One region of the Paraglaciecola sp. 25GB23A genome, then DNA from elsewhere that is predicted to be linked to it. Evidence: predicted binding sites of a transcription regulator. Region 1 holds the regulator's gene; each other region holds the start of a gene.

What was found. Region 1 encodes FNR, which switches genes on or off when oxygen is low (the NO sensors DNR and NnrR bind a similar motif). Its sites were predicted from a motif close to TTGATCTAGATCAA; they were not measured.
Region 2: a site for FNR is predicted at 5,391-5,404, ahead of atpD (F0F1 ATP synthase subunit beta). Genes of this name have one in related genera too.
Region 3: a site for FNR is predicted at 4,698-4,711, ahead of ABKW31_RS15940 (GbsR/MarR family transcriptional regulator). Genes of this name have one in related genera too.

What each region holds. Positions count from the first base shown of each region.
Region 1 is NZ_JBDYKM010000001.1:994,894-1,005,943, reverse strand. Features, by position in the region: gene ABKW31_RS04310 (GH1 family beta-glucosidase) at 1-1,359, shown strand, start outside; gene ABKW31_RS04305 (LacI family DNA-binding transcriptional regulator) at 1,631-2,635, shown strand; tRNA gene ABKW31_RS04300 (tRNA-Met) at 2,738-2,814, opposite strand; tRNA gene ABKW31_RS04295 (tRNA-Met) at 2,850-2,926, opposite strand; gene ABKW31_RS04290 (4a-hydroxytetrahydrobiopterin dehydratase) at 3,099-3,398, opposite strand; gene ABKW31_RS04285 (TonB-dependent receptor) at 3,655-6,339, opposite strand; gene ABKW31_RS04280 (MaoC family dehydratase) at 6,802-7,269, opposite strand; gene ABKW31_RS04275 (LysR family transcriptional regulator) at 7,413-8,315, shown strand; gene fnr (fumarate/nitrate reduction transcriptional regulator Fnr) at 8,422-9,174, shown strand; gene ABKW31_RS04265 (putative zinc-binding protein) at 9,291-9,665, shown strand; gene ABKW31_RS04260 (ABC transporter substrate-binding protein) at 9,955-11,043, shown strand; gene ABKW31_RS04255 (hypothetical protein) at 11,030-11,050, opposite strand, start outside.
Region 2 is NZ_JBDYKM010000002.1:419,713-430,762, reverse strand. Features, by position in the region: gene ABKW31_RS07235 (glutathione S-transferase family protein) at 1-465, opposite strand, end outside; gene ABKW31_RS07230 (M90 family metallopeptidase) at 794-1,636, shown strand; gene corA (magnesium/cobalt transporter CorA) at 1,657-2,724, shown strand; gene ABKW31_RS07220 (LapA family protein) at 2,767-2,994, opposite strand; gene ABKW31_RS07215 (2-hydroxyacid dehydrogenase) at 3,233-4,225, shown strand; gene ABKW31_RS07210 (ATP-dependent 6-phosphofructokinase) at 4,251-5,336, shown strand; gene atpD (F0F1 ATP synthase subunit beta) at 5,466-6,932, shown strand; gene ABKW31_RS07200 (F0F1 ATP synthase subunit epsilon) at 6,922-7,311, shown strand; gene ABKW31_RS07195 (AtpZ/AtpI family protein) at 7,316-7,672, shown strand; gene ABKW31_RS07190 (ATP synthase subunit I) at 7,662-7,988, shown strand; gene ABKW31_RS07185 (F0F1 ATP synthase subunit A) at 7,978-8,697, shown strand; gene ABKW31_RS07180 (F0F1 ATP synthase subunit C) at 8,697-8,975, shown strand; gene ABKW31_RS07175 (F0F1 ATP synthase subunit B) at 8,979-9,779, shown strand; gene ABKW31_RS07170 (alternate F1F0 ATPase, F1 subunit alpha) at 9,776-11,050, shown strand, end outside.
Region 3 is NZ_JBDYKM010000014.1:7,885-18,934, forward strand. Features, by position in the region: gene ABKW31_RS15915 (hypothetical protein) at 1-413, opposite strand, end outside; gene ABKW31_RS15920 (cupin domain-containing protein) at 607-1,263, opposite strand; gene ABKW31_RS15925 (putative porin) at 1,375-2,118, opposite strand; gene ABKW31_RS15930 (zinc-binding dehydrogenase) at 2,431-3,552, shown strand; gene ABKW31_RS15935 (hypothetical protein) at 3,768-4,559, shown strand; gene ABKW31_RS15940 (GbsR/MarR family transcriptional regulator) at 4,759-5,313, shown strand; gene ABKW31_RS15945 (cytochrome ubiquinol oxidase subunit I) at 5,344-6,729, shown strand; gene cydB (cytochrome d ubiquinol oxidase subunit II) at 6,726-7,724, shown strand; gene ABKW31_RS15955 (choice-of-anchor I family protein) at 7,870-9,720, shown strand; gene ABKW31_RS15960 (BLUF domain-containing protein) at 10,049-10,468, shown strand; gene ABKW31_RS15965 (diguanylate cyclase) at 10,713-11,050, shown strand, end outside.

The DNA of each region.
Region 1 (11,050 bases):
CAAACCACTTTGCAATTGCCTGCCGATTCCAAACTTTTGGTGAGTGACTTTACATTTGGGGTAGCAACGGCAGCATTTCAGATTGAGGGCGGTGCTTCTACCCGACTCAAAAGTATTTGGGACACCTTCTGCGAAAAACCAAACACTATTAGAGACCAGTCAAATGGTCTTATTGCCTGTGATCATTTCCACTTATGGGAACAAGATATTGAGTTAATCGCATCCTTGGGAGTCGATGCTTATCGTTTTTCAATTTCATGGCCACGTGTGATGGACAAAGAAGGCAAATTAGTCCAAGAAGGTATCGATTTTTATCTTAAAATACTGACTAAATTACACAGTAAAAATATTAAAGCCTTTGTGACGCTTTATCATTGGGATCTTCCCCAATACATTGAGGATAATGGCGGTTGGTTAAACAGACAGACGGCATTTTTATTTAGAGATTATGCGGATAAAGTAAGCAAGGCTTTGGGTGATAAAGTATATTCATACGCCACCTTAAATGAACCTTTTTGCAGTGCTTATCTGGGATATGAAATAGGTATTCATGCACCAGGCCTTAAAAGTGCTAAGTACGGCAAAAAAGCTGCACACCATTTACTATTAGCTCATGGCTTGGCAATGCAAGTATTAGCAAAAAACAGCCCTAATTCATTGAATGGTATCGTTCTTAATTTTAGTCCTTGCCATAGTCTAAGTGACAAACCAGAAGATGTTAATGCAGCGAAACTTGCTGACCAGCATTTTAATCAATGGTACATCAGGCCAATTATTGAAGGCCAGTATCCAGATTTAATAAATAGTCTAGACTATGCACATCAGCCCGATATTGTGGACGGTGATATGGCGATTATTGCAAGCCCCATCGACTATATTGGTGTCAATTATTACACTCGAGAAATTTACCAATCCGATCTAGAAAATGGCTTTCAGAAAGTAGCAAATAAACCACTGCCACTGACCGACATGGGCTGGGAAATTTACCCACAAGGCTTAACTGAGCTTTTGCTCGACTTACACCTGACTTATAATTTACCACCTATTTTTATTACTGAAAATGGCGCTGCTATGCCTGACGTAATTATTGATAATGAGGTTAACGATCAACATCGCTTAGATTATTATCAAACGCATTTATTAGCAGTCGATAATGCCATCAAACAAGGAGTTGATATTCGAGGTTATTTTGCTTGGAGCTTAATGGATAATTTTGAATGGGCTGAGGGATACGTGAAGCGCTTTGGTATTGTTTATGTCGATTACGCCACATCGAAACGAACAATCAAAGCAAGTGGCAAAGCTTATCGCGACTTACTTAATTCTCGGCTCCATCGTTTACCTCAAGCTATCGCTTAGTTTTTATGTTGTTGCCCAAAGAAAAAATAACTTATAGGCATTTTGTGGCTGCCAAGTAATTGAATATCAAAACCTGAGTGTTAGACAAGGCATGGTTTTTTCATTTGTAATTTACCTTAGTATAGCTTCTTTGGTAGTTACTTTTATAATACGCTATTATCGCTCCATTGAAGACTGGGTCACCTCTCTTCAAAATGATTTAAACAATGCAGCTAAAGTATAATCTAATGGTCTATAAGGCCGCTGTATAACTGGAAAAGTTAGCTAAATTATGGCCACAATCTATCAAGTATCTGAACTCGCCAGCGTATCATTGGCAACCGTCTCTCGAGTGATAAATAATAATTCGCTAGTCAGTGAAAAAACAAAAAACAAAGTATTAGCGGCAATGAAAACATTGGATTACCGACCTAATACTATTGCTCAATCCCTGGCTTCCAATCGCTCTAACAGTGTGGGTATTTTAGTATCTGAATTACATGGTTCGTTTTATAGTTCAATGATGAGTGATATAGAATTGGCCCTGCGTGAATTTGGTAAACATGCGATCATTACCGCTGGACACAGTGAAGAAAAAAGTGAAAAAGAAGGTGTTGAGTTTCTTCTTAGTCGTAATTGTGATGCCTTAATTTTACATACAGAGGCTGTTTCTGACGACTACTTAATCGACCTTAAAAAACGTAATATTCCTTTTGTTACGGTCAATCGCTATATTCCAGAAATATCATCCAACTGCATCTGTTTAGATAACGAGCTGGGTGGCTACATCGCTACCCGTTTTTTATTACAACAAGGACATCGAGAAATTGCTTATATTGCTGGTCCTCTGTGGAAAACAGACGCTAATGATCGTTATAAGGGACATCTTAGAGCCTTAGCTGAATTTCAGGTCAAGCCCAACCCACGTCTACTGTATGAGGGTAGTTTTCAAGAGGAAGGGGGTCAAAAAGGCGTTCAATATTTTTTGGAGACAGGTATCTATTTTAGTGCCATCGCCTGTGCAAATGATGAAATGGCAGCAGGTGCAATGAGCGCCTTACGTGAAAAAGGCCGACATATCCCGGATGATGTTTCTATTATGGGTTTTGATAATTTGGTTTTTAGTCGTTATACCTATCCAAAGCTTTCGACGATTAATTACCCAATTGCAGCCATCGGTAAAACAGCGGCAAGCTGGGTACTGAATAATCTATACATTGACCGCAAAGAAGATATTCAACATCTTTTCACCCCTGAATTAGTGGTTAGAGATTCAGTAAAAAATATGAACGAATAGATAAAATAGGCGAACAATAAACAAGCGGGTAAGAATATCTTCCTCGCTTTTTTTATTTTAGATAGACATAAAAAAGCCCTGAATATTCAGGGCTTTAATATATGGTTGCGGGAGCAGGATTTGAACCTACGACCTTCGGGTTATGAGCCCGACGAGCTACCAGACTGCTCCATCCCGCGTCTGTAATCTGCCTTCTAAGTGTTGAAAATTCAAGTGGTTGCGGGAGCAGGATTTGAACCTACGACCTTCGGGTTATGAGCCCGACGAGCTACCAGACTGCTCCATCCCGCGCCTGAATTTTCACTTTGAGAGTGGCTTTTCAAATAAGCCCCTTTCGAAGGAGGGCGTATTATACATAGGCATTAGTAACACGCAAGGGGCGAATGAAATTAAAAGCGTTTTTACCGTCTGTTTGCTCACTAATTGGTCAGCTTGTTTTAATTACATACGATTGGCTGACAACTTAAAAGAATAACTCCATTTTAGCGGCTAATTTGAAATCTAACTCACTTATTCCAGAGACATCGTGAGTGATTAGATTAACCTCAACTTTGTTGTATACGTTAAACCATTCAGGATGATGATTAAGTTTTTCTGCGCAAATTGCTATTTGTGACATCCAACCAAAGGCTCGAATAAAACTTTTAAATTTAAAGGTTTTAGTCAGTTTTTCGTCGACTATTTGCCATTGTTGCGACGCCTCTAAATTGGCATTTAATTCATGTAAGGCATGTTCGATTTGTTCTGTAGTGTATTTTTGCATAACCATTCTCCCATTAATGCAAGTGACATTATGACTTTCGCTCAAAGAGTAAGCGTTCAGTTGTAGGTCGATTTTATTCAGTAGTATGACGAATTAGTTGAAAACACGAAAGCGAAGTGTGAGCTTTACTCGCAAGATAGGTGTGAAGATTTGACTACAATAGGATACAAACGGCAGATACAAAAATCCCCAGTATATAAATATTAACAGCTAATATTTACAAACTGGGGATGCTTATTTTATCAATTAGCTGATTTTAGAACTCAACCGCTAAACGAACATAGACCTGACGTCCTCTTGGATCGTGGACCTTCGAGTCAAAACCACTATTGGTAAATACTTGGGGTGGATCTTCATCGGTGATGTTAATCCCGCCTACTGACAACAAATAACTGGTCTCTGTGCCCATAATGTCACCTAAGTTGACATTATATTGCGCATCAATCGTTATATGACTGTCAATTGATTTAAAGCCATCAGCACAACCACCAACACTCAAGGTGCCATTAGCACAATTTTGATCATCATCATAACTGCTGACATAACGAACAAAAAGATTAGCTGAGTGAGCTTCATTGCGCCAATTGAGCCCTACGTTCATGCGCAATTCTGGAGATGAAACACCGATATTGGTAAAGTTTCTGCGTCCAGCAGCTTCAACTTTACCTGCTTGTGGATCAACCAAGTCATATTGCGTGATATAGGTAGCATTAATATTTGGCGTAAAATCGCCCATGTCAGTGCTAATTTTGTAACTAGTCACAAAATCTAAACCAGAGGTATCAAGTGAACTGGCGTTAACATAAGTATTGTTAACTTGTAAAAGAGGACCGGTAAGTGGGTCTCCGGCTCTTACAACTCGCGTCGGATCTTGTGGATTAGCCGTTAGTACCGCTTGGGCATTTTCTTGAATAATTAAATCTTCAAAACTAAAGCTCCAATAATCCACTTCCACAGACCAATCAGCAACCGGCTCAAAAGAAAATCCTACGTTGTATGCAGTGGATTTTTCAGGCTTAAGATCTTCATTACCTGCGGTTCTTACTGCAGCAAATGCGCTCGCTTGTTGAATAGGATCAGTCAACTGTTGCAAGGTTGTCGCTCCGCCATTACGTAAAAATACAGTGGGTGCTCTAAACGACGTTGATACGGATGCTCTAACTGAAAAGTCATCTGTGGCGCGCCACGACATAGCCAATTTAGGATCAATAGTGTCACCGATAGTGCCGCCGTAGTCTTCATAACGTAAGGCTATTTGTACATCTAGATCGGTACTTACGGGTAAGGCTAATTCACCAAACAAAGCATATACATCTAATTTGCCATCGAAATCTGGATTACCGATTACAAAAGTGAAGCTATCTTGGTTCGCTAAGGCATCATAGTCTTGTGACAATTTATCTTCGCGATATTGCATACCAAATGCAAAGCCAGCAGTACCGCCACTCATGTCAAATGCATCGACAGAGGCAAAGGCTTCAAATACTTGCATTTCAGCTTTAGAATCAATCACTTCCTCGCCAGTAAACGAGTCAACAACATATTGAGAATTAGGTGCCGTTGTATAAGACGTAGAGAACGGATTAAAATATTCACAAGAGCCGACACCTGCGGTTCCGGTTAAAGGATTACAATCAGACCCACCAAGACCATTTAAGGCTAGATTAAACTCGGTGTTTAGTACATCTGGCACCTTGAACATAAAATCGTTCACACCAGTGGTATAACTTACTTCCCAGAAACCATTATCTAACTCACCTTGCAGCATAGTACTGAATCTAAAAGTGTCTGATTCAGTGTTAGCAGCATCACCTTGAAAACCGTTCCCCTCAGCACGACCAAAAAAGGCCATGGGTAAACCAAGAAAATTTTCTGGATGGTTAGCCGGTACGACGGGCGACGTTAAAATGGGGAAACTTGGCGCTCCGCCCCGCTCGGCTCTGTTGCGAGCAAAGCTCACTTCAGTTGTCCAAGTCACATCATCACTTAAATCGTAGTCTGCTTTAACATAAGCATTAACTCGGGTTTCATCTGCAACGTAAGAATAATATGGACCAAAGTCGAATCCACATAAGCCTATTTCTAAACCACCGGGTAAAGTCCCTGCGGGGGCTCTTCTGTCTAGGGTTCCACCAAAGGCTTCACAACCTGGATCAACAACAGGAATATTGCCAAACGCGGGCACAAAATACGAACCGGGGTTACCTAATGCACTGGTATCATCTTTTGGACGACTTAAGCGACGGTCAGAAATGAATAAGGGTGAGCGGTTGGTATAGCTAATGGCGGCAAGCACACTGCTATTTTCACTAGTAGCGCCCCACAAGCCTTGTAGCAAATATTCTTTGTTATTACCGTGGGCACCGTCTTGGTAATCAGCGGTTATTTTAGCACCATTGTAATCTTGCTTGGTAATAAAGTTAACCACGCCTGCTACCGCATCTGAACCGTATAGTGCTGATGCACCATCTTTGACCACTTCCATACGACCGATTGCTATCATCGGCACTAATGAACTGGTATCAACAAAGTTTAGACCGTCATTGGTTGGTTGAGCGTTGACCACTTGTCGTTTGTTATTGAGTAGGACTAGCGTTGAAGCAACGCCTAAGCCTCTTAAATTTATATTTGACGTTCCTGCCGTTGCATTCTGCGTAAATGCATCAGGATTGTTTTGTGCACCAGTATTAATGGTTAAGGTTTGGGTGATATCACTTATATTCTTTGCACCGATAGAGTCTATTGCCACTGCATCTATCACTGCTAAGGGTGATGGTGATTCAAAATTTTCACTGCGACGTACAAAACTGCCCGTCACCATGATCAATTCAACTTCGCTTTCTTTCACTGCTTGTTCTTGAGCTAAGGCGCCAGTTTGCGCAGTGAGTAACTGCGTGGCAATCGCTGCTGAAAGCAGACTTAACTTTGTTTTTAGTTTCATGATGTGTCCCAATACGTGAGTTATCAGATATTAAAAGTGTCATTCCGTAACATAACCGCAGCTCGCTAATGATAAGTTGGTAAGCTTAGTAACTCTTTTAACTCTAATAATATTGTTATGTCATTGAGTTATAACGCCAACTATCTGTTTGATAGCTGGTCATCCTCACATTGATAGTAGGCGGCCATTGGCTCGATGTAAATAAATTGTTATTGATATGTGAACATCAATTCTAACAATGGTCAGACCACTCAGCCCTAAAACTCAATAAGCACACTTATATAAGACAATATCTTTCACTTTTAATCACTTAAATAGTTTTGCAGGATAAAATGGTGACGGCCAATTACCCCAGTAAACGAAGATTTTGCGTAAAAATCTCGTTTATATCTATCAGCAAAATTAATTATAAATTTTGTTTTGTATCCTCATCAATCAACCTTTCTTTGAAACTAATAAGTTTTACTGCTTTTCAGCCAATGTTGCACCGACTAACAACATTAAAAACGTACCTTTCATCGCAGGTTTATTTTTACCTTCAATCTGTGCTTCGGTATCAAAATAAAACAAACAACCAGAATTTTTTTGCACAACGTGACTCAAGGTTGATATAAACCGTATTTGCTCATTAACCCGAACAGGTTCAAGAAAGCGTATTTTATCTACACCATAATTCAAAATTGTTTTGTACTGTGGGTCGGCCGCAAACATATGGTAAAAAGCAGAGGGCATCAAGGTAACGGTGAGATAACCATGGGCAATTGTGGCTTTAAATGGGCTTTCCTTAGCGCAGCGCTCTGGATCAACATGGATCCATTGATGGTCACCCGTGGCTTGGGCAAATAAATCAATATCCTTTTGAGTGATTTTTATCCAATCACTGGCAGGTAGTTGTTCGTTCAAATTCAATTCAAGCAACGTTTTTAGCATGGTTGTTATCCTTTTAGCTCATTTCATTCAAAGTTTAGCAAACCGCAAACTATCAATAAAATGAATGTTCTGTATATTGATATATTGATTTAACTAATAATATAAAGGTAATATCCTTACCATAAATAGTTGAGGTACCTTACATGAACTTAAACCGAATCGACTTAAATTTGTTTGCGGTGTTTGACGCAATTTACACGGCAGGCAGTCTAACTAGAGCCGCAGATGTGCTGTGTATTACGCAACCAGCAGTCAGTAATTCTCTAGCGAGATTGCGTGATATGTTAAATGATCCCTTGTTTGTGCGCACCGGACATAGCATGACACCCACGCCAGTGGCACAAAATATTATTGGCCCAGCCAGAGAAGCTTTGGGCTTATTGCGCAAAAGTGTTCAACAGAGCCATATTTTTGACCCGAGTAAAGCGGAAAAAACTTTTCACTTTGCTGCCCGAGATTTACTTGAAGTCAGTATTATGCCAAGACTAACGGCATTATTACAAAAAAGTGCACCCAATATTTCACTAACTAATTACGATTTAGAGCGCAATAATGTTGTATCAGCCATGGCCAGCGGCCATCTTGATTTTTATGCCGATGCCTCATCTTTTAGCGATCCACATTTGTGCAAACAAAAAATTGCCCAAGACAGACTTGTGGTAGTAGCTCGTAAAAATCACCCTGATTTAGCGCAGGGTATGAATATGGAGACCTTCTTGCGTCTTGGCCATATCAATATTTCACATCGTCGCAGTGGTGCAGGCCCTATTGATGTAGCAATTGATAAACTTGGGGCAAAACGTCATGTGGTTTTGCGTAGTCAGCACTTTTTGACGGTTCCCAGCACTATAGTAAAAACTGACCTTATTTCTTGTCTGCCTTATCATTTAGCTAAACACTACGATATTTCGCTTTATGAATTACCCTTTGATCTGCCTCCCCTTGAGTACTTCTTATATTGGCATGTGAGTGCTGACTTAGACTATGCTCACATGTGGATGCGTGAACAAATTGCTCAAGTTGCAACAGCCTTGCACCCCAATTAAAATCGAGAGATGACTTGGTTCGACCGCAATCCACTTTATTTGTATCTGTTGCACGTAGTATGATGTAGTTTCAAAGTGCGAAAAACCAAGGGTGTTAAAAATACTAATGGAATCGAATTCAATAATTGCACAAACACATACCAAACAATGTACCCATGACCAAAAATTGAGTTGTGGAAATTGTCGCCTCAATACGATTTGTATGCCTGTGAGTTTGCACGTCGATGATATTGACCAACTCAATAAAATTATTCAGCGAGGCCGACCTTTAAATAAAGGTGAATATTTGTATCGAGCCAACGATACATTTACATCTGTATATGCCATCCGTTCTGGTGCAGTTAAGGCCCTGACTATCAGTGACAATGGTGACGAGCAAGTGACCGGCTTTTACTTACCTGGAGAAGTAGTGGGTTTAGATGGTTTAGCCAATAATAATTACACTAATTCGGTTATTGCTCTAGAAACCTCTTCGATTTGCGAAATTCCCTTTGGTCGACTTGAAGAGCTCAGTGTGCAGTTGCCCAAATTGCAACGCCATTTTTTACAGTTGATGAGTCGTGAAATCACCCACGAACAGCAGATTATTAGTTTGTTAGGCAAAGCCAGTGCTGAAGCCCGTATTGCTTCTCTACTTCTGAGTATTTCAACCCGCAATAGTAGTCGCAAATTATCGGCAACCGCATTTTTACTGCCTATGTCGCGCACTGATATTGGCAACTATTTAGGACTTACCATTGAAACTGTAAGCCGAACGTTTGCCCGCTTGCAGAAAACCGATGTGATTGCAGTAGATAAAAAAGAAGTGCTCATTAAAGATGTTCTAGGATTGCAACAACTGGCTAAAGGGGCCGAGTAGTCCTCACCACCATAAACTCAAATATTGATACACATCAAGATCACTTGTCGACTGAGCTAGTATGCTAATGCCAATATTATAAAGGCAAGTTTGCCCTTGGCATTAGAAGGTATTCAATGAATGAGCATCTCACCACTTCACTCCCAGTAATATTTACCTGTCTAAAAAATTGTGAAAACGCGCAGTTTGCCAATGACTTATCTAAGGTAATGGATATTGAAGGAATAGCCCAAGGTTACACTATTATTGAGCTTGCTCAATCAGACGCAATGCTTTCATCCCTGCAGTGCAGCAGTAAACAATGTATGGCGATTGATGGTTGCCAATTACAATGTGCTAAAAATGCCTTATCCCAACTCAACATTTGCCCTACTTGGCATATTGTTCTGACCGACTTTAGCGATAATTTAAGCCATAACTCCCCATTTAATTACGCACAGATGGCCCATGTATTAAAAACTATTCAAACTTTATTAACTTCAGCCAATTAAAGTCTTTACCATAAAGCTTGAGCAATACCCTGCTTGCCAGTTTATTTAAAATAATCTAGATTTTATCTTATTATCTTGTTTTAAAGCTAATTTTATCCAGCTCAATAATATAAGGCTCAACAAATTCGTCTGATGTGCCAATCTAACGCTTGCAGCGCCGAGCTATATAAGAAAATGTGAGACTAGTGTGATTTAACATTTTGGTGGCATGATTAGAAGGTGGTTCATAGCCAAACTTTCAACTATGATGCACTGCAGTATCTATTTAAAACTAAGTGAATTAATGCCCATGAGTTGTCGACTAAATATACAGGTTTTTAGTTCTCTATTGCTGTTGGCTTTTTCAAACTTAGCATTTGCTATAAACATAAGCTTGATCATACCTGACAATAAAGGCCCGGCTTTTTGGGCTCTGGTTCATCATATTAGCGCCGCAGCAGCTGAGCGAGTTGATGTTAATTTAGAGGTCATATATGGTGGAGAAAATCGTTATTCAGTGCGCAGTATTATCGAAGAAATTACTGCGCGTAAAAATAAACCAGACTATCTTATTTTTAGACCCTTTTATGGCAATGCAACAATAGTATTTGACAAAGTTGAGGCAAGTGGCATTCACTTTGTCACTTTAGAACAAGCTTTCTCAGGAGACGAGGCGAAACAATTACAACGGCCACAACAAAAATATAAATATTGGATTGGTGAGGTTAGTTATGACAACGCTTCCGGTGGTCAACTATTACTGGATGCTCTGCTTGGTGAGTTAAAGATTCAACAGCCTACACTTAAGCCCTCTATCACAGCTATTGGTGGGGACTTTGATAATCTATCCCAAACCAGAGAGTATGCATTAACCCAACTGCAACACAATAGAGATCCTAGATTCAATCAAGTTTTCCCCAGCCATTGGAATCCAAATAGCCTAAAAGAGAATATGGGCTTGATTCTTGAGCGTTACCCCGCTACCAGTATTTTTTGGTGCGCAGGTGACCAATTAGCCATTGAAACATTAAAACAATACCGTCAGCTTTCTGATAAGCCGATAATGATAGGAGGTTTCGATTGGCTTCCGGAAGCACTTACCAAAATAAAACAAGGTGAACTTAGTGCCTCAGTGGGCGGACACTTTTTGATGGGCGCTATTGCGATTATTAAAATAGTTGATTTTCAAAACGGTGTTGACCGTTTTTCAACCCACCCAGAATCCTATCAATTTGAGTTAATTACTCGACAAAATGTCGATACTTATCTGGATTTTTTAAAGAAAAATAACTGGAACCATGTTGCATTTGAGCAGTTTTCAACCAGTAAAACAGAAGGAACGCCTCTCCCCTTAACTGTAAACAACATCATAAAGTTTGCCCAGTTCAAGTCGCAATAAAAAAGTA
Region 2 (11,050 bases), on a different contig from region 1:
GCCATCACATAAAAAATCACGTGACTCAATGTGTGCATCTAGGCGGCGTAAACGAGCAATAAACCAAGCTGCATAATCCTCTACAGCCTGAGGCAAACGCCTGTCTTCCTGCTCTAAACGGCTATAGCGCAGGACAATAGTTTGCGGGAAGGTCAGCGTAGCATCACTATGATAAAGCCAATTAAGATAGTCACCGTATTCAGCATGTTCTGGCTTTAGGCCAAAATCATGCTGATGATATTTATCAACCAGATAATGGCAGATACCACTTGATTCCGTCATCGTGGTTTTGTCATCTTTAAAAAAAGGCACAGTCCCAAGCGGATTTATCGCTAAAAATTCCTTTTGGTAAAAACGAGGTGGAAATGGCAGCATCTCCACCTCATAAGGAAGTTGCATTTCTTCCAATGCCCACAGAGGTCGCAAAGAGCGTGCGCCATGACAGTGCCAAAGTTTCATTTTCATATCTATTCCTATTTTAGTGCTTATAAGCACGCATAAACTCTAACGAATACCATAGATGCTCGGCATCGACTTAATTATTGCAAACCATAAAATTATTTTCTTTGCCTTTTGCCCTGAGATTGATAGCACGCACAAAAGACGCAAAGCATTTCTGTTTTAAATGCAGCAGTAATTGTTGCCACATAGCGCTCAGCGCATGTGCAGCGAACAGTAAACAATATTAACTTCATAATATGGATAAAGGCCTACGAAGCTAATTACTTTATTAAAGCCAACTTATGTTACCTTGTTAAGCTAACAATATATTTAATACTGCTATCAAATACCTATGCGTCAAACCATGATTTACTGTTTATTGAGCCTGCCACTTATCGGTATGTTTCTATGGTACTACTTCGAGGCACGAAGCAAAGTTGCCCGTGGTGTAAGACGTGAAAAACTGAGATCTCAAGGTATTCCAGTCGAATGGCAAACGTTGCTGAGTAAAGAGTTTGCTTTGTACAACAAGCTACCACAAAACTTACAACTTAGCCTAACAAGCCATATGCAGGTTTTCTTAGATGAAAAAGATATTGTTGGGCGCAATGGTTTTGCGGTTGATGACAGGGTTAAAATATTAATTGCTGCTCAAGCTTGTTTACTTATTATCAATCGCCCAGGTGACTACTATCCTGGTTTTCGTACTATATTGGTTTACCCTGAGACCTACGTGGCAAATAGTACGCGCACCGAAGGTATGTTACATATCACCAGTACCAGTGCTAGAGCGGGTGAATCTTGGCGCAGGGGACCGGTTATTCTTGCCTGGGATCATGTAATACAAGGCGCACGTGATAGTCGAGATGGTCATAACGTGGTTATGCATGAATTTGCTCACAAGTTAGATGAAGAAAACGCCGCAATGGATGGCCTCCCCTTATTACCAACCCTTGAACAATATAAACAATGGTCAGAAGTATTGAGCGCTGAGTTTACTGTGCAACAACAAAAATTTGCTGATGGCATAGAAGATATCATTGATAGCTATGGAGCGACCTCGCCAGCAGAATTTTTTGCAGTGGTAACCGAAACCTTTTTTGAAAAACCTCAGCAGTTGCACAGATTACATCCTGCTTTATATGAACAATTCAAACAGTGTTATATGCTTGACCCACTAAATTGGCTTAGTTAATACAAGCGCCTAGGAAAATCATGAAGCTATTTCGTAAACAATATAACCAACCTGGCACCCAACCTGGCGTCATCAACGAAATGCCAACAGGCGAGTTGGCTATCTCGCTATTTGATTACAATGAAAATCAGCTGATTGAAAAACATGATTTCACTACCGATCAATTTGCCGATTACCTCAATAATAACAATATGACTTGGATCCATGTTCAAGGCGATCCTGACAAAATCACCTTGACGCAATTGGCCCACGATTTCGGTATTCACGAACTGTTTATTGAAGATGTCGCCAATATGGGGCAAAGGCCGAAAATTGAAATTCAAGAAGACCAAATTTTTGTCATACTCACCCTGCCCCTGCTAATTGAAGACAGTGTCAGCTTGCAACAGATTAGTTTATTTTTGATGGAAAACACGGTGATATCATTTTGTAATGGCCAGTTTAATCCTTTTGCAGGGGTTAAGAGTCGCTTAAATTTAGCAACTGCCCGCATCCGTAAACGTAAGGCCGATTATTTATTTTACAGTTTGATTGATACTGTCATCGATTGGGGTTTTCCTGTACTTGAACGTTATGCTGATCGCATTGATGCCACTGAAGACTTACTACTGGAAAATCACGACAAACTTATTTTACAAAAGATACATCGCCTACGCCGTGAGGTTTTGCTGCTCAGACGGCAAATTTGGCCACAGCGCGAGTTGATTAATTCCTTGGTACGTGACGATACCTCTGATTTGATCGAGTCTGAAACCAAGCTTTTTCTAAGGGATTGCTACGACCACAGTATTTCCATTTTAGAACTTATTGAAACCTATCATGAAATGACTAATGGCTTGATGGAGCTCTATATGAGTGTTGTGAGCTTGAAACTCAATGAAGTCATGCGCGTACTAACCATTATCGCCACCTTGTTTATCCCACCCACATTTGTGGTGGGTATTTACGGCATGAATTTCAGTCAAAGTGCAGGCCCCTTAAACATGCCGGAACTGGCTTCACCTTATGGTTATATAGGTGTGTGGCTAGTGATCTTAAGTATGATTGGCGGCATGTTAGTGTTTTTTAAAAAACGTAAATGGATTTAGCGAGAATGGCGAGATAACAAGCCAATCTCGCTATTTGATGTTTTATTCTGAGTCGGATCCAAACGCTTTATTTTTATGCTTATTTCTACCAAAACGGACCAGTAAACCAATCAATATGCCAATGACTAAAACAAAGGCAATCAGCAAAGCGCGAGGCATATTGATTTGCCAAAATAAGATATCGACCGCAACAGTTTGCATATTTTGTAAAATAAAAATAGCAGCTAGAATCGACAAAGCGATCACTAAGTATTGATGTAATTTATGCACAAGTACCTCCTTAATTAATCACAGAGTATAAGTTTTATACCTAGATTTACCCCTGTATTTTAGCAAACGCTCAAATTTAAACACCTTGGCATTCTTTTGTCGTTTACTACTATAGTCCTATCCAACCTTCAGAAGTAGCCGGTGATTATAAAAGACTTGTTCCAAGTCAAGTTTTCGTAATTTAATTAGTATAAGATTATTCAGTCCAGTCCATGTAATCCACCAGAGGGAAGCCAGCGTGAAAATTGCATTTTTTAATACCAAAACTTACGATCAAAAATATTTTGACTCTATTAACAAGGAGCATGGTCATGAGCTTCACTATATCCCTTCACATTTAAACAGTGAAACCGCACATTTAATTCAAGATGAAGAAGTGGTATGTGCCTTTATTAATGACAGTTTAAATGCTGAAGTATTGACGACCTTAAAAAATAAGGGAGTGAAACTAATTGCCTTACGCTCGGCCGGTTTTAATCATGTAGATTTAGTTGCGGCAAAAAGTCTAGACTTGCCAGTAGTCAGAGTACCTACCTACTCACCATATGCTGTGGCAGAGCATGCTGTAGGTTTATTATTGTGTTTAAACCGTAAAATTCATCGTGCGTTTAACCGAGTACGCGAAGGGGATTTTTCCCTGCATAATTTGATGGGCTTTGATTTACATGGCAAAACAATAGGTGTTGTAGGAACAGGTAAAATTGGCCAAACCTTTATCAACATTATGTTAGGTTTTGGTTGCAAGATCATTGCCTATGACATTTGCGTAGACGAAGAGTGTCAGGAAAAAGGAGTTGAATATGTCAGTCTAGACAGCCTATTTGCGCAAGCCAATATTATCTCTTTGCATTGCCCCTTAAACGAAGCGACCCATCATCTTATAAACCAAGACTCACTCAATCTTATGCAAGATGGTGTGACCATTATTAACACTAGTCGCGGTAAGTTAATTGATACTAAAGCGGTTATTCAGGCTCTAAAACGTGGAAAAGTTGGCTTGCTTGGATTAGATGTCTATGAAGAAGAAGAAGCTATATTTTTCGAAGATTTTTCTTCTAGTGTAATCCAGGATGACCAACTTTCGCGTTTGTTAACCTTTCCTAACGTTATTGTGACAAGTCATCAGGCCTTTTTCACAGAAGAAGCCATGCAGAAAATTGCGGGCGTGACCTTAAGTAATATTACTGAATTTGCCAACTCTGGACTTATTCAAAACCAAGTCTCTCTTTAATTAACTGCCAGTAAAGGATCAAACAATGCGGGTCGGTATTCTAACAGGTGGCGGCGATTGCCAAGGTTTAAACGCCGCAATTCGGGCAGTGGCTAAGTCTTTAATGCTTAATCATCAGGCTGAAATTATTGGCATTGAAGATGGCTTTGCCGGCTTAATTGAGCGTCGCGTACGGCCACTTAGTTATGCCGATTGTAGTGGCATTTTATCCCAAGGCGGTACCATTTTGGGTACCAGTAATAAAGCCAGTCCTTTTAATTATCAAGGTCAAGATTGTGCTGCAGCTGTAGTCGATTATTACCACGAATTAGCGTTAGATGCAGTGGTAGTTATTGGTGGTGATGGTTCGATGTCAATTGCATATGAGTTATCAAAGCTGGGCATGAATATCGTAGGTGTGCCAAAAACTATTGATAACGATCTTATGTGTACTGAACGTACTTTTGGTTTTGATACCGCCGTCTCTATTGTTACCGACGCCCTTGATCGGCTCCGCACCACAGGTCACTCACATAAACGTGTAATGATCCTTGAGACCATGGGGCGCTATGCTGGTTGGATAGCCTTGCACGCTGGAGTAGCCGGTGGCGCGGATGTGATTTTACTGCCTGAATTTCCCTACGATATTGATGAAGTTGTGCGAGCGTGTAAATTACGTGCTAGTGATCAGCAGTATTCTATTATTGTTGTTGCCGAGGGCGCCAAACCACGTGGTGGTCAACTGAGTGTCCAACAAACGGTCGCAAATAGCCCAGATCCTGTGCGTTTAGGTGGCATTGGAGAAAGTTTAAAACAACAGCTAGAGCAGCATCTGCAGGCAGAGATCCGTGCTACTTCCTTAGGCCATATTCAACGGGGTGGCACGCCGACTGCGAGTGATCGTATCTTTGCCACTGATGTTGGACGTTACGCTGCAGACTTAGTCGCGCAAAGGCAATTTGCTCACGTGGTAGTCCAGCAAAATAACCGACTAAGTAGCGTACCTCTGGAACAGGTCGCAAATCAAACCAGAACCGTATCCTTAGCCGATCACACCATGATGACTGCGAGGTCGCTCGGCGTAAGTTTTGGTCGCGATGATTTAGGGTTAGTGAATCAGTACATCCCTTGAAATAAAGCTAGCAGGCGTCAGAAAAGGCGCATAGTAAAATCAATCAGTACAAATTTGATCAAGGTCAAAGTTTTTTTAAGGGACTAGCCCACACTAGATTTTTACTCACGCAAGCCAAATGACAGTTTAATGTCGAGTACAATGATGCCTATTGCAGTTGAACAAGCTTATACTGAGACGAGTGTGAACATGGGCGTGGTTACTGCTGTGCGCGGCAGTATAGTGGACGTGACTTTTGATGTATCCATTCCAGCGATTCACAATGTAATATATGCGCAAAACCGTACTATTACCCTTGAGGTAGTGTCGCAATTATCCAGTAAAAAAGTACGTACTATTGCCTTAACACCTACCCAAGGTTTAGCGCGAGGTATGCCTGCTGAGGATATGGGGCAGCCGCTGAGGGTACCTGTCGGTAAGGCGACATTATCACGTATGTTTAACGTTTTTGGCCAAGCCATTGATGGTAAAGATTTTGCCACAGATATACCGTGGCGAAGCGTACACCATTCGCCCCCTCCCTTGATTAATATATCGACCCAACGTGAAATATTTGAAACAGGCATAAAAATTGTCGATGCCCTATGCCCCTTAGAACGCGGTGGTAAAGCAGGTTTATTTGGTGGTGCTGGCGTGGGTAAGACAGTGCTACTAACTGAAATGATCCACAATATGGTCAGCCATCAGCAAGGGGTAAGTATTTTTTGTGGTATTGGCGAACGCTGCCGTGAAGGTGAAGAGCTCTATCGAGAAATGAAAGAGGCCGGCGTATTGGATAATATGGTCATGCTTTTTGGCCAAATGAATGAACCGCCAGGCAGTCGTTTTCGGGTTGGTCATGCGGCATTAACCATGGCTGAATATTTCCGAGATGATGAACATAAAGATGTATTGTTGCTGATCGACAATATTTTTCGTTTTATCCAAGCAGGTTCAGAAGTATCCGGCCTAATGGGGCAAATGCCGTCGCGTATGGGTTACCAACCTACCTTGGGAACAGAGTTATCTGCCTTAGAGGAACGAATTGCTAATACACCCAATGGCGCTATAACCTCAATACAGGCGGTATATGTGCCGGCCGATGACTTTACTGATCCTGCAGCAGTGCATACCTTTTCTCATCTTTCAGCTACCTTGGTATTGTCACGCAAACGCGCGAGTGAAGGGCTTTACCCATCCATTGATCCTTTGCAATCCAGTTCTAAACTGGCAACCCCTAATGTCATAGGTGAACGTCACTATGGGGTAGCCCAACAAGTGAGACAAATTCTGGCTCAATACGACGAATTAAAAGACATCATTGCAATGTTAGGTTTAGAGCAATTGTCTAGCCGCGATCGTGATGTGGTTACCCGAGCGCGTCGCCTAGAACGCTTTTTCACCCAACCGTTTTTTACCACCGAACAGTTCACTAATATGGACGGTAAATTTGTTAGTTTAGAGCAAACCTTGTCGGGTTGTGAGCGCATCTTAGCCGGTGAATTTGATAGTTATCCAGAAAGCGCCTTATACATGATTGGGGAAATAGATGAAGTCACTAAATCAGCAGAAACTAAGTCATCATCCTTGCCAGACGTGACAAGTCATGCAAGTTAAGATTTTGTTGCCTCATCAGGTTTTTGCCGAACTTACTGATGTGAGCAGCTTGGTCATAGACACTCCCAAAGGCAGCTTTGGGATTCTTCCTAATCGACTCGATTGCATCACGCCCCTAGTGCCAGGAATTTTAACTTATCAAACGGGCAATCAAGACAGTCACTATATCGCTATTGATGAAGGAATATTTGTTAAAACGGGTAAACAGGTAATGATTTCCGTTCGCAGGGCGATTAAAGGCAACACACTAGATGAATTAAAAAAAACCGTAGAGCTTGAATTTTTAAATTTAGATCAAGCACAACAAGAATTACGCAGTGTTTTGGCAAAATTAGAAAGCGGTTTTTTAAAGCAGTTTTCCGCCTTGGCGAAAAGGTGAGCTGATGAGTGAAAATAAGTCTCGTGGCAAAAACGTACCGATTCACAAACAACAGCAACTCATTAAACAAGTGGGGGCAAAGATGGCTTTAAAACTGAGTGCCAAACAACAAAAAGATTCAGGAGTATGGTTTGGGCTTGGCATGATGGGTGTTATTGGTTGGTCTATTGCCGTCCCTACCCTATTGGGTGTGGGCTTGGGTATTTGGATAGACAATCACTACGCTCATGAGCGTTCTTGGACCCTAGCATTATTATTAGCCGGCTTAGCTATTGGCTGTTTTACCGCTTGGACTTGGGTTAGTAAAGAGTACGCGGCTATGCAAAACGATAATAGGAACAGTGACAAACATGATGACTAGTATTAATACGGATATATTCGCTTTGTTTTTAGCCTTACTCGCAGGAGTGATATTGGGTTGTGCTTTTTTTTATAGCTTATGGTTTACCGTGCAAAAAGGTTTGCAATCAAACAATCCAGCCTTTTGGTTTCTGGGGGGCGTATTGCTACGAATGAGTAGTGCCTTACTGGTTTTTTATTGGATGTCGAATAACAATATGTGGCGACTCATTGTTTGTTTAATTGGCTTTATACTTGGCCGATTATTAATTACTAGGTATTTAGCCAAAAAAGATAACAGTTCCGTGGTCGACGGAGAGCCTAACAATGCACCTTAGTCCCGATGAAATCATTTATTGGCAATATGGTTTTCTAAAATTAAATGCCACGATTGTATTCACTTGGGCAGTGATGCTTATTTTAGTGCTCAGCGCTTACTTAATTACACGTAAATTAAACAAAAACTTACATCGTTCACGTTGGCAAAATGGGCTAGAAATTGTGGTTATCACGATCATGCAGCAAATTACCGCCGCAGGTTTACGTAAACCCAAACAATATATGGGCTTTCTAGGCAGTTTATTTTTGTTCATTGCCATGGCTAATTTACTGACTATATTTCCTCATTTCGAGGCACCTACGGGCTCGTTATCAACCACCATTGCCCTAGCCTTATGTGTATTTATATCGGTGCCCTATTACGGAATTAAAAACAGAGGTCTTAAACTGTATTTATTGGCTTACGCTGAACCGACTTTTTTCATGCTGCCTTTTAACATCATTGGTGAATTATCTCGCACCTTAGCCTTGGCGGTGCGCCTGTTTGGTAACATGATGAGTGGCACCATGATCATCGCCATTTTATTGGTGATCTCGCCGCTTATATTTCCAGTGATCATGTCAATTCTCGGACTATTAACGGGCATGGTACAAGCTTATATATTTTTTGTACTGGCGTCCGTCTATATCGCAGCCGCTAGTAGCGTCACCAAACCTTCATCTCTTTCACTCAAAACACCTAAACCAGACAAAACCGAGGAAACTTAATGGACAGCCTAACCCTAATAGCAATTTGTTCAATCATAACAGCAGGATTAACCATCGGCATTGGTGTATTAGGCCCATCTTTGGCCGAGGGCTCAGCGGTGGCAAGCGCACTTAATGCATTAGCTCAACAACCTGATGCATCCGCTACGATCACCCGTACCTTATTTGTGGGTTTGGCGATGATAGAGTCCACCGCAATTTATTGTTTTGTGGTGTCGATGATTGTGCTGTTCAGTAACCCCTTTTGGAATTATTTTATCGCGCAAAGTGGAGGCTAAGTTATGCCGATAGATTGGTTCACGATCATTGCGCAAACCATTAACTTTCTTATTTTGTTGTGGTTATTAAAACGTTTTTTATATCGTCCGATCATTGATGGATTAGATGCACGAGAGAAAAAGATCGCCGATATTTTGGCTGACGCTGACAATAACAAAACCCAAGCTAAAACATTACAAAACGACTATGAACAAAAACTAAGTGACATAGAAAAAGAGCGAGTTAAGAGCCGCAATTTAGCGACAAGAGCAGCCGAAGCCGCAGCTAAAGACTTGTTTGATGAAGCCCACCTTAATGCAGAGTCTTTGGTAAAAAAACGTTTAGTCGCCCTGCAATTAGAAGTCAATCAGTTGAAACATGATGTTCTGCAAAAAAGCGTACATGAAATTTATGCCCAGTGTCGCAAAATCCTTGGTGACTTAGCCGGGGTTGAGCTTGATCATTTAATGTTCGATAAGCTCTTACAGCGGCTTGATAGACTAGACACTGAACATACTGAACAATTAATAAATGCACTCGATGCCTGTGATAACAAGGTGCTTATTCGCGGTGCTTTTGAACTTAATACTGAGCAATTAGCGCGTTTACAAGATGGTATTCAAACTAAACTGGCAACAGACGAGCAACGCCAGATTGTGTTCACTCAGAGTAAAGTGCCAGAGTTAATTAGTGGTCTGGAGCTCACCCTCAGTGGTTGGAAACTACCTTGGAGTGTGCATAACTACTTAAACGAATTACAACAACACTTAGACACCATTCTTGAACTTGCGCCCGTGCAACAAGATAAGAAAGCCATACAATGAAACATAGCTTTGAACGGGTATTTAAGCAAATGCGTCAAAGTCGTGAAACCCTCAAGCCAAATAGCATATTGCAAGAAGTTGGTACCATATTAAGTGTGTCAGCCGGCATTGCTATAGTAGAGGGATTGCCTGGTGTAGGCTTTGAAGAACTATTGCTGTTTCCGCGACATATTTACGGTATTGCTTTTAATATTGATGAGCACCAAATAGGTGTGGTTTTACTGGGTGACTACTGTTTGTTAAATGCCGGTGATGAAGTTAAACGTACCGGACGGGTGATGGATATAGTCGTAGGCAATGAACTTATAGGTCGAGTTATTGACCCCCTAGGCCGTGCATTAGATGGCAAAGGAAAAGTCTCAGGTACTCAGCGTCTGCCTATTGAACGCCCTGCTCCGGCTATTATGTCGCGTTCACCAGTTACTGAACCATTACAAACTGGCCTAAAAGTATTAGATGCCCTGTTACCCATTGGCCGAGGCCAACGTGAGTTAATCATGGGTGACCGGCAAACAGGTAAAACCTCCATTGCTATCGATACTATCTTAAACCAAGCAGGTAAAAATGTGCTCTGCATTTACTGTGCTATTGGGCAAAAATCAGCATCAGTGGCAAAAACCTTAGCTATTTTAAAAAACAACCAAGCCCTAGATTATACTGTGGTTATGGTGACCGAAGGTAACGACGCGCCTGGTCTTGATTATATTGCACCCTATGCGGCCACCAGTATTGGTGAATTCTTTATGGAAGCTGGCAAAGACGTTTTGATTGTTTATGATGATCTGACTCAACATGCCCGCTCCTACCGTGAATTATCGTTGTTATTGCGCAGGCCACCGGGCAGAGAAGCTTTTCCAGGCGATATATTTTATCTTCACTCTCGTTTGCTCGAACGTTCTACTCATTTAAACCAAGAACTCGGTGGCGGCTCTCTAACTGCCTTGCCCATTATCGAAACAGAAGAACAAAACATGTCGGCGTATATTCCAACCAATCTTATCTCTATTACCGACGGACAAATCTATCTTTCCCCCAGCTTATTTGAGCTTGGGGTCCTACCAGCCGTCGATGTGGGAAAATCAGTTTCGCGGGTGGGAGGCAAAGCACAAAGGCCAGCATTCAGATCCGTATCGGGTGCGTTAAAATTGGCTTATGCTCAGTTTGAAGAATTAGAAAACTTTGCCCGTTTTGGTGCCCGTTTAGATGACGACAGTTTAAAAACGATTGAACATGGCCAGCGTATTCGTAGTTGTCTTAAACAAGCTGAATCG
Region 3 (11,050 bases), on a different contig from region 1:
ATAGCATGGCTAGAAGCAAACAGCAGTTCTCTACCTAAGCTGGAGCTTGTGGTACTACTTTTACTCTCAGTCAGCGACATTTCACATACTATTTTCAAGTGCATACTCGGGTCTAACGAGCCGACCTCGATCAGCCATGCTTTGATTTCTAACCAAGCGGCGATAGCACTTTTGGGACATAGCGCAACATTTGACTCTCTATGACGGTAATTATAATCAATCGTTTTAGTCTCTAAACCCTGTTTCAAAGCAATGTAATGATCGAGAATATGACGCATATGTGCACCAGAACTGCCAGTAAAATGGGGACGAAGAACATGCTGATAACGCTCAACGGAGATATTGCTTAAAAACTCAATGGCTTGTTTAACCGTCTGTAACTGACTCTCAAACTCTATTTTATTGTGGCCCATGTGCTTCCTATTTCAATCAAGGTAAATCAAGTCAATTAGGTTTTAACCTATAGGTGCGAGACCGTTAAGGTTTATACCATTCCGATTCACCTACCTTATTGACCTAGCAGCGTTGATTATTATTTCACAGCATGAACTATTTGTATAAATTAAAGTTTGGGGGAAATCATGCAATAACCTGATTAGCACCTGCTCACATAGGTAAGTGGCCCGTTTTAACTAAAATAATCGTTTCTTGCTCTTCAACAAAAGGTTGATGCTGACTTAGGTGTGGACTGCGTATCCAACTTAGGGCGGGATAACGACCATGTTCATCGCAAAATTCGCCTTGCAATACAAAGATTTCCTCTCCGCCCCAGTGACGATGTGGATTAAATTGAGTATGACTTTGCCATTTAACCAAGGCTGTATTTTGTGCTTCAAAAGTATGTAGGGGCATAACTTGTAAGCCCGCTACCATGCCTTGCAACCAAGATTGTTGCTGGGTATTAATAACTAATTGAGCGGTATCTAATGGGTCAAAATAGCAAAGTTTGACAAATAAGGTGCAACCGTCCTTAGAAAAAGGCGCGTGTGAACTGCCTGCTGGATTACGTAAATACGTACCTGCTGGGTAATCACCATTTTCATCAGAAAATATGCCATCGAGAACAAATATTTCTTCACCATGGGGATGATAATGAGTGGGAAAGGCCGAACCTGCAGCATAACGCACAACCGAAGTCGCTCTGCCCCGCTCAGCCTCTTCACGTTCTAATTTTTTGCGTGTAACCCCTTTAGCTGGGGAGTTTTCCCAATCCAATAAAGGCGTTTCAATCACTACTTTTTTAGCATAATCTTGATTTAACATAATCTTTCTTGATACTTTTTAATCAACTTACAATCTAAAATGGGATTGCCAAGCAAAAAAACAAGAGTGCCGAAGCACTCTTGTTTTACGTATTTGTCAGTCGCGCTAAAATTAAAAACGCATGGTGGCACCTAACATATAGTTTGTATCTGAACCGTTGTCATAATCGGCATAGGTTACTTCGGCCGATACAGCAAACTTGTCATTGATAAACCATTGGCTGCGAACACTGCTTACACCATCACTGAAACTGTCTGCCCATTGATAACCTAAGCCCACAGACAAATTACGATTCAAATAAAAGTCACTCGATACGGCAAAACTATCGTCACTTTGATCTGGGTTTGTATACTCTCCTGCAAGGCTGACAAAGGTATCACCGCCTAAGTTAAACAACTTTTTGCTGCCCAAACTAAAACCTTGATAATTTAAGTCTTTGTCAAATTCAGTGTTAACTGATACTGCCCAATCGCGGCTTAAATAATAACCACCACCAAAATTATAAGTATCGGCTGAATAGCCATTTATGTGAGAAACAGCGGCGTTTAAATATAGTCCCGTCCCTTGCAATACGTAAGTGCCTCCTATGGCCCAGGCATTGACATTATCGTCATCAAAGTCAAAACGAGTAAAAACAGCATCGACTGAGCTTTGTTGATCAAGAAAAGTCGCTTCAGCTAGGGGGCCTTTGTTGGTATTCACTTGGTCGAAATAATAACTGCCACCCAGCGCAAATAATTTTAGGTCATCTGATTTTAATACCGAGCCGTTTAACTCCGTATTAAAATCTGCATGAGCAACACCGCTGCTTAAACCAAAGGCGAAGAGTGATGCGATATAAGTCATTTTTTTCATTTGTTACTTTTCCTTAAATATAAAGTCGATGTGACTTGATTAAATAGCCGCAAGTTTGTCTCGTGTTGAGTTAAATAACATGTGAACTCAATTCGCTAAACTTTAGATATTTATACGTTTTTTCAACTTAACCAAAACTGAATCGACTCTGAATTAGCTTATAAGTGCCGCTCAATTGAAGGAGATTGAGGCAAATGTAAAGCTAGGTTTATTTATAATATTTATTGAGATCAATTCATCAGTGTATGAATTAAAGACAAAATGAAGTGCTAGACTAGGTCCACACGTTTTTCAATATAGTGAGACAGGACAATGCAATCATCTAAACAACTTTTTACTTTGATCACCGCTGCAGGTCAGTTGGAAATGTCACTCAAAGACACCCCATTACCAACACCTAAAGCCCATGAAGTCATAGTTAAGATCGAAGCGGCACCGATTAACCCTTCTGACATGTGGCCGATGTTCGGACCGGCAAATTTAGCAGAAGCAAAATTAGACAAAGCTAAGATGCAGCTCAACGCCCCCATTTATCAAGGTATGCTATCGCGGGTAAGTTCTAGATTAGATCAAGTACTCCCCATAGGTAACGAAGGGGCGGGCACTGTTGTTGCTGCTGGTGAACATCCGGCTGCGCAAGCTATGTTAGGCAAAACCGTTGCTATTTTATCGGGCGCCACGTATGCAGAATATTGCTGCGTGCCAATGCAAGCCTGTATTGTGCACCATGAAGGTACTACAGCTAAACAGGCTGCTTCTTCTTTTGTGAATCCATTGACCGCTTTGGGCATGGTTGAAACCATGCGTATGGAAGGCCATACCGCGCTAGTGCATACCGCTGCAGCATCGGCCTTGGGTCAAATGTTGAATAAAATCTGTGTAAAGCAAGGTGTGAATGTTGTCAATATTGTGCGCAATCAACAACAAGCTGACATTCTGAAAAAAATCGGGGCTAAATATATTTGTGATTCTTCTGCAGCCGACTTTAAAAAACACTTACTCCAAGCCATCGATGAAACTGGCGCAACACTAGCTTTCGATGCCATTGGTGGTGGAGAGTTGGTCAGTGACATTCTCACTGCAATGGAAAGAGTCGGCAGTAAAGATGCTAAAGGCTTCAATACTTATGGCTCAGCAGATAATAAACAGGTTTATATTTATGGTGGTTTAGACTTTTCACCCACCATTCTAAACCGTGCTTATGGTATGACTTGGGGTATCGGTGGGTGGTTGCTAATGCGTTTTCTGGGCAAGCTCAAGCCAGAGCGCGTTGTTGAGTTACATAAGTTGGTTGCTGATGAAATCAACACCACTTTTGCCACTACTTTTACGCAAGAACTAAGTTTTGAAGAGGCCATAACACCGGCTACTATCAATGACTACAATGCCAAAAAGACTGGCGCTAAATATTATATCAACCCAACTAAAGTTTAAGTTGTTTTGATCTTGGCTATCAAGACCCCTAAGTGGGATCTTGATAGCCAATTAAAGTACTCAGAGCAACTAGGATTGTTAATGCAATTCTCAATTTCAACTATTTGACTCTCGATAAGCAAATTTCAATTTTGTTTACACCACTAAAGGTAAAGCTTTATTGCACAGAAAATTACGTTAAACTAATGGTTCTTGCAGTAAAAACAGATGGCGCTATGCTTAAATCTCTTATCTTTTTCGTTTGCTTGTCGCTCCCCTCTGTGCAAGCAGAAAAATATATCGTAGCCTCACAAAACTTCAATTATTACCCCCACTATAATTTTCAGTCACAGACAGACAAAGGTTTTATCTGGGCTATGTTGCAAGAATTTAGTAAATTTAGCGGACACCAATTTATTTATAATACTATGCCTGTCCTGCGGCTCCAGAGAGAGTTAGAAAAAGGTAACATTGATCTCGTTTACCCTGATAACCCGCTGTTTAATGACAATAAGATTTTTGCCAAAGGCAAATACTATAGCGATACTATTGTGCGTACTTTAGGTGGGGCGATGGTTAAATCATCGAGACTGGGCAAGCCTATCAGTGAAATTGTGCGCTTAAGTATTCCCTTAGGTTTTACACCTCAGCTGGGCTGGGAGAGTCTAATTGACGCCCGGCAAGTCACACTTATTTCAGTAGTAACGCCTATGGCTGAATTACAACTTTTAGCGCTAGATAGGGTAGATGCGGCCGAAGTGGATTATTTTGTCAGTCAATATCAATTGCAAAATAACCCTGAATTTAATCAATTTAAATTTGATCTCAGTTTACCCCACTCACAGGTTGAGTTTAAATTATCGACGATTAAGCAAACTAGATTAATTGACGAAATAAACAACTTTATGCGAATACACCCTACATTAATAAATCATTTAAAGTTGCAATACGGTATTTTTGAATCCGAGCTTATCTTGCAAAAATTACATAAACTAAGTTCGCACAACACGTCTCAGATATTACCTTAGTTGCATCACCCACCTGCAACAAGGTCCAACCCAACTACCCTATAACTATTACTCAAACAATTTTTACATTGTCAGTCTCGGTTGGCTCTCAAGCTTTAACTTACCTCCAACCCATAAAACAATTTTTGCACATTACTATTGACATATATCAACCAATGTTTAAACTTTCAGAAATTACTGAAACTTCAGAAGATAAAATATGCAACTTACTCCAATGCTTGAATCCTTTGTTATGCACTTTGGTGAAATGGGTAGTCGCTGGGGCTTTAATCGCACCGTTGGCCAAATTGTCGCTCTACTGGTTATCAGTGAAGAACCGATAACCGCCAATGACATCGCTGATGCCTTACGTATTTCTCGCGGTAATGTGAGCATGGGGTTGAAAGAATTGCAGGCATGGCGACTGGTACAATTACAACATAAACCAGGAGAGCGTAAAGAATATTTTCAGGCAAATGGCAGTATCTGGGATATGGCTAATCGCGTTTTTGAAGAGCGCCGCAAGCGGGAAATGGATCCAACCTTAAGTTTACTGCGCGATATTCTGCTCGATAAACCCGCTAATCAACAGGAGTTGCATGCTCAGCAAAAATTGCAAGAAGTACATGACTTACTTGAAGGGATCACTAAGTGGTCTAGCGAACTACAACGTCTAAGCCCAGAAAAGCTCAATGCCTTGATGAAGCTAGGATCGGGTGTGGGCAAGGTGCTCGACCTTAAAGACAAATTGTTAGCAAAATCAAAAACGAAGTAAATATTAACTTTCAACAAAATAGAGGATTTTATGGCTGATGTATTGCTGCTTTCACGTATGCAGTTTGCCGCCAATATAAGCTTTCACATACTGTTTCCCAGTATTACCATCGCCCTTGGTTGGTTTTTGTTTTATTTCAAACTGCGTTTTAACCTTTCTGGCCATCCGGTGTGGATGCGCATTTATCGTTTTTGGGTCAAAGTCTTCGCCCTCACTTTTGCTCTTGGAGTCGTCAGTGGCATTACTATGTCATTTCAGTTTGGTACTAACTGGCCCGGCTATATGGCTACTGTAGGTAATATTGCGGGTCCGTTGCTGGGCTACGAAGTCCTTACTGCTTTTTTCCTCGAAGCCACATTTTTAGGTATTATGTTGTTTGGGATTAACCGCGTGCCGCCATGGGTGCATACCCTTGCAACAGTCATCGTTGCTATTGGCACCACTCTTTCAGCATTCTGGATAATTAGTTTAAATTCATGGATGCATACGCCTGCAGGCTTTGAAATGCGTGACGGTGTGGCCCATGCACTGGATTGGTGGGCGATTATTTTTAATCCGTCTATGCCCTATCGCTTGATGCACGTATTGCTTGCTTCAGGATTAACCGCTTCATTTTTAATTGCAGGCATTTCAGCCTATCGGATCAAACGGGGAGACGATAAGAAAGCGCCTAAACTTACTTTAAAATCTGCCATTATTGTTGCTGCGATATTAATGCCTATTCAAATCTTAGTGGGGGATCAACATGGTTTGAATACCCTTGAACACCAACCACAAAAAGTAGCTGCCATGGAAGCAGCTTGGGAAACCAAACAAGGCTTACCTTTAGTCCTTTTTGCCATACCCGACGCACAAGAAAAAACCAATCATTTCGAAGTGGCAATACCAAATGGCGCAAGTTTGATCCTAACCCATTCATTAGATGGTGAAGTCTTAGGTATAAATGAATTTGGCGACAACCATCCCCCTGTGGCGCCAGTTTTCTATGCTTTTCGCGTTATGTTAGCCACCGGTTTCCTTATGCTGGCTATCTCATGGTTTGTCAGTTTCACTATTTTTCGTGGTAAATCTCTGCCTAAGTTATTGCTTAATGTCTTGGTCATCATGACCTTTTCCGGTTGGGTAGCGACTATCGCAGGCTGGTATGTAACTGAAATTGGCCGTCAGCCTTATTTGGTCACGGGAATTTTAACTACTGCCGATGCGGTAACAACAATCCCCTCAGGCAACGTACTGTTCAGTTTTATTGGCTACTTAGTGGTCTATGCCTTGTTGCTAACTGCTTATATCAAGACCTTATTCAGAATGGCTCGCAACTCGGTATTAATTGAAGAAATTAAGCTGGAAGAACGCAGTACGCAAAAAGGCTTTAAACACAGCAGTGCAACCAAACTCAATACAGAGGCAAACTTATGATACTTGATAGTACTTTACCGGTTATTTTTGCCGGCCTCATGGCCTTATCACTGGTCGTTTACGCCATTCTTGATGGTTATGACCTAGGGGTTGGAGTGTTACTTCCCCTAGATAATGAAACCCACAGTGATGAAATGATTGCGTCCATTGGGCCTTTCTGGGATGCCAATGAAACTTGGTTAGTGCTGGCTGTGGGTTTATTGTTGATAGCCTTTCCCGAGGCCTATAATTTAGTGTTCAAAGAACTATACATTCCTGCTTTTATTCTACTGATTGGGCTAATTTTACGTGGCGTGGCCTTTGATTTTCGCGCCAAAGTACATATTGATCATAAACGAACGTGGGACAAAATCTTTAAGATAGGCTCAATTGTCGCTTCCGCGGCTCAAGGATATATGCTTGGCATGTATGTAATGGGATTTGAAAGCAGTGTTAGTGCTCACTTATTCTCTGCTTTAAGTTCTGTAGGGGTTACTTGTGCATATGCATTAATAGGCAGTGCTTGGTTGATCATGAAAACCGAAGGTGAATTACAACTTAAGGCCATACGCTGGGCTAAATTAGCCGGCAAAATAAGTTTCGCTGGGATTATTGCTGTATGTATCGTTAATCCCCTAATCAACCCCTTTGTATTAGAGCGTTGGACTAATGCGCCCTATGCCTATTTCATGGCCATTATCCCCTTTATAAGTTTTGTACTTTTGTTTGTGGGCAACGCCGTATTAAATCGCTTACCCCTGAAAGATGATAGTGGCTGTTGGCTGCCCTTTGTCATTACTCTTGTCTTGTTTATATGCTGTTTTAGTGGCCTCGCATTTAGTTTTTTCCCTTGGGTAGTACCACAACAATTAACTATTTGGCAGGCTGCTAGCGCACCGGAATCATTACGTTTTATCTTGGTGGGGGCGTTAATTGTTATTCCCTGTATATTGGCCTATACCGCATTTTCATACCGAGTCTTTTGGGGCAAAGTCGAACATTTGCGTTACTACTAGTGCATGTGGATTACTCTGCGCAGTCAATCAGCTCAGTAATAAAACTGCAACCGTTTGGTCACTAAGCCGTCATCAATTGTTAGTTTAACTGTCATATGTAACTTTTATCCTGTCTAAGGTCATAAACTTAGCAAAGGGATAACACATGAAGTTAGTTAAACGGATATCATATAGTGCCGTAGTATTGGCAATAAGCATGACGCTTAGCGGCTGTTTTTTGGAAGGCGATAACGGAGTACAAGGCCCTGCTGGAGAGCAAGGCTCGGTCGGTTCGCCTGGTGCAGATGGTTCAATGGGTGCAGATGGCCAAGATGCATCATTAGGGGTTCACATGGAACTGGTAGGGCGTATCCTACTCAACCCCAGCGATCCCAAAGGTGCAGCTGAAATAGTACAATTTCATGCTGCCAGCAAAATGATTTACGCGGTTAATAGTGCTGCTGAACAACCTACCATTGAAATGATAGATGCCTCTGCGTTAAGCACCGAGGCTTTAAGCAATCCTTTAACAGCCAACAACATGACGGCAATAGCGTTAGCATTGCCCTCTACGGCTAATAATATTGCCTTGGCAGGTCCAACAAGTGTCGCCGTTAATGGCGATTGGATGGCAGTAGCCGTGCCCGCTGACGCCAAAGCTAATAATGGTTTTGTGCTCTTCTACAACGGTTTAAACACTGCAACACCTGTGTTTGTTAAGGCGGTAGAGGTAGGTAACTTACCGGATATGGTGACTTTTAATGCCGCAGGCAATAAAGTACTTACGGCCAATGAAGGTGAGCCAAGCGGCGATTATGGCACCGATCCAGAAGGCTCAATCTCAGTCATTAATTTTACTGACAACATTCCAGCTGATACTGCAATTGCCATCACTTTTACAGCTTATAACGACAAACAAGCTGAATTGGTTGCTATGGGTATGCACTTTCCAAATCCCAGCGGTCGTACTATTAACGGTAAACTCATCACGACGACGATAGCCCAGGATTTAGAGCCAGAGTACATCACTATTAGCGGCAACACGGCTTATGTGAGCTTGCAAGAAAACAACGGCATAGCGATTGTAGATTTAACTGACAACTCAGTCTCTATCAAAGGACTTGGTTTTAAAGACTGGAGCCAATACCAACTGGATGGCATGGAAGACGGCACAGTCAGTTTTGGTCAATACCAAGATGTTTATGGTTTGTATATGCCTGACACCATAGCCTCGTTCTCATGGAAAGGTGCCAGTTTTATCGTCACTGCCAACGAAGGAGATGCACGGGAGTACTTCTTCGATACGCTTAATGCTGCAGGCGACCAAGACGAAGATTTATGCCTAGCCGCAGGGGGTCAAGACTTTGATTCAGGCGATGGTTGTTTGTCATTTACTGAAGAAACCCAAGCACGCCGACTTGACTTTGCTCCCGGTTCAAATCTTGACACCATTGCCGGCGGCGACCCCAGAAGCTCTGACTTTACCGCGAACCCCCTTGGGCGCTTAAACGTTACCAGTACCTTGGGTGACAGCAATAACGATGGCGAATACGAAGCTATTTACGCCTATGGTGCACGCTCATTTACCATTTGGGACAACAACGGTTTAGCCGTTTTTGACTCTGGCGATGACTTTGAGCGAATTACTGCATCCATCCATGGTAACGCCTTTAATAATGAAAACGATGAAAATGCGGGAGACGGTCGTTCAGCTAATAAAGGTCCAGAGCCCGAAGCATTGACCGTAGGCCAAGTAGGTGAGCGCACTTATGCCTTCATTGGTTTAGAGCGTATGGGTGGGATTTTTGTATACGACATTACTAATCCTTACAACGCCACCTTTGTGGACTATGTGATCAATCGTGATTTAACCGAAGGCGGCGCTCTTATGGGTGATAATGGACCAGAAGGCATGGTATTTGTTGATGCAGCAACTAGCCCGACAGGTAGGCCATTAGTTATTGTCGGCAACGAAATCAGCGGCACAGTTGCAGTTTGGCAAGTTGTTGCAAACTAAGTAGAGCTTTGAGCTTTGAGCTTCGAGCTTCGAGCTTCGAGCTTCGAGCTTCGAGCTTCGAGCAAATAGATTATTGACTCAAGTGAATAAGTAGGACAAGGATGTCTTGCTTTTATTTTCGAGTAATCGTTACGTTTTCTATTTTCTATTTTCTATTTTCTATTTTCTATTTTCTATTTTCTAACTCTTGTCTTTTTGCCAATACAGACCTAGCTAATAAACAATAATTGTTTGTTTTCACAATTACAGTGGCTATTTATTTCTTAACTTCTATTACAAATAATTTAATACTTGGCTATAGTTCGGGCAAATAACTATAGGAACTTTCATGTATCTATCAAGATTGATTTACGTTAGTACGCTAAGCGAAGGGTTTAACCAATCTTTACTGGAAAATATTCTCGACGTTTCCCGTAGAAACAATAGCAAAAACAAATTGACTGGAATGCTGTGTTTTCATCAGAAGTTTTTTTTACAATGTCTTGAAGGTCCACGGGCCAACGTCAACAGCACTTATAATAGAATTTTGAACGACAAACGCCATGAAAATGCCCATATATTAGACTTTCAAGAAATAGATGAACGCGTATTTGCCAGTTGGGCGATGGCTTATGTGCCAAGTTCCAGTTTAACTGAATCCCTTAATTTGAAATTTTCAGGCTCTAATCACTTCAACCCTTATGATATATCTGGAAAAAGTGCTTTTAAACTGATGCTTGAACTCAATAACTCATTAGTAAAGCTCTAACACTGCTAATTTATCTGAACTAATTTATGCATTTATTATCCTGATATTGCTGTGGAGAGGCTTGATGATAATACGCAAACACCCATGATATTCTTATGTTTAACGGTATTTATAATCGGGTTTTATTGAGAGTTTTACTTATTCTTTGCGCCACCCACCGTTGTTAGACAAAAGGCGCAAGAGGAGATAACCTGTTGGCTTTCATCAAATTATTTTTTGGATATTGACCATCCGTTTTTTATTATTGTTTTTATTTTCTTTTAGTTTTTGTGCTGTAAGCAAAGCGATTGACTTATCGACTGTTCCTAGTGAGTTATTCATTAATGAACACTTAAATATTCTACAAGACCCTAGTGCGGATTTGTCGTTCGAGCATGCTTTTAAACAATACACTCAAGGGAATTTCACCAAAAACGTGAATGAAAGAGTTAGCTTTGGATTTACTCACGATGTCATCTGGGCGTCAGTGTTAATCAATAATTCAACAGAGAAAGAAATAAAAAAGGTTATCTATCTGGATACTGCTTGGTTAGATCGTGCTAACTTCTTCTTCATTCGGCAGAATAAGGTAATAGAAACAGG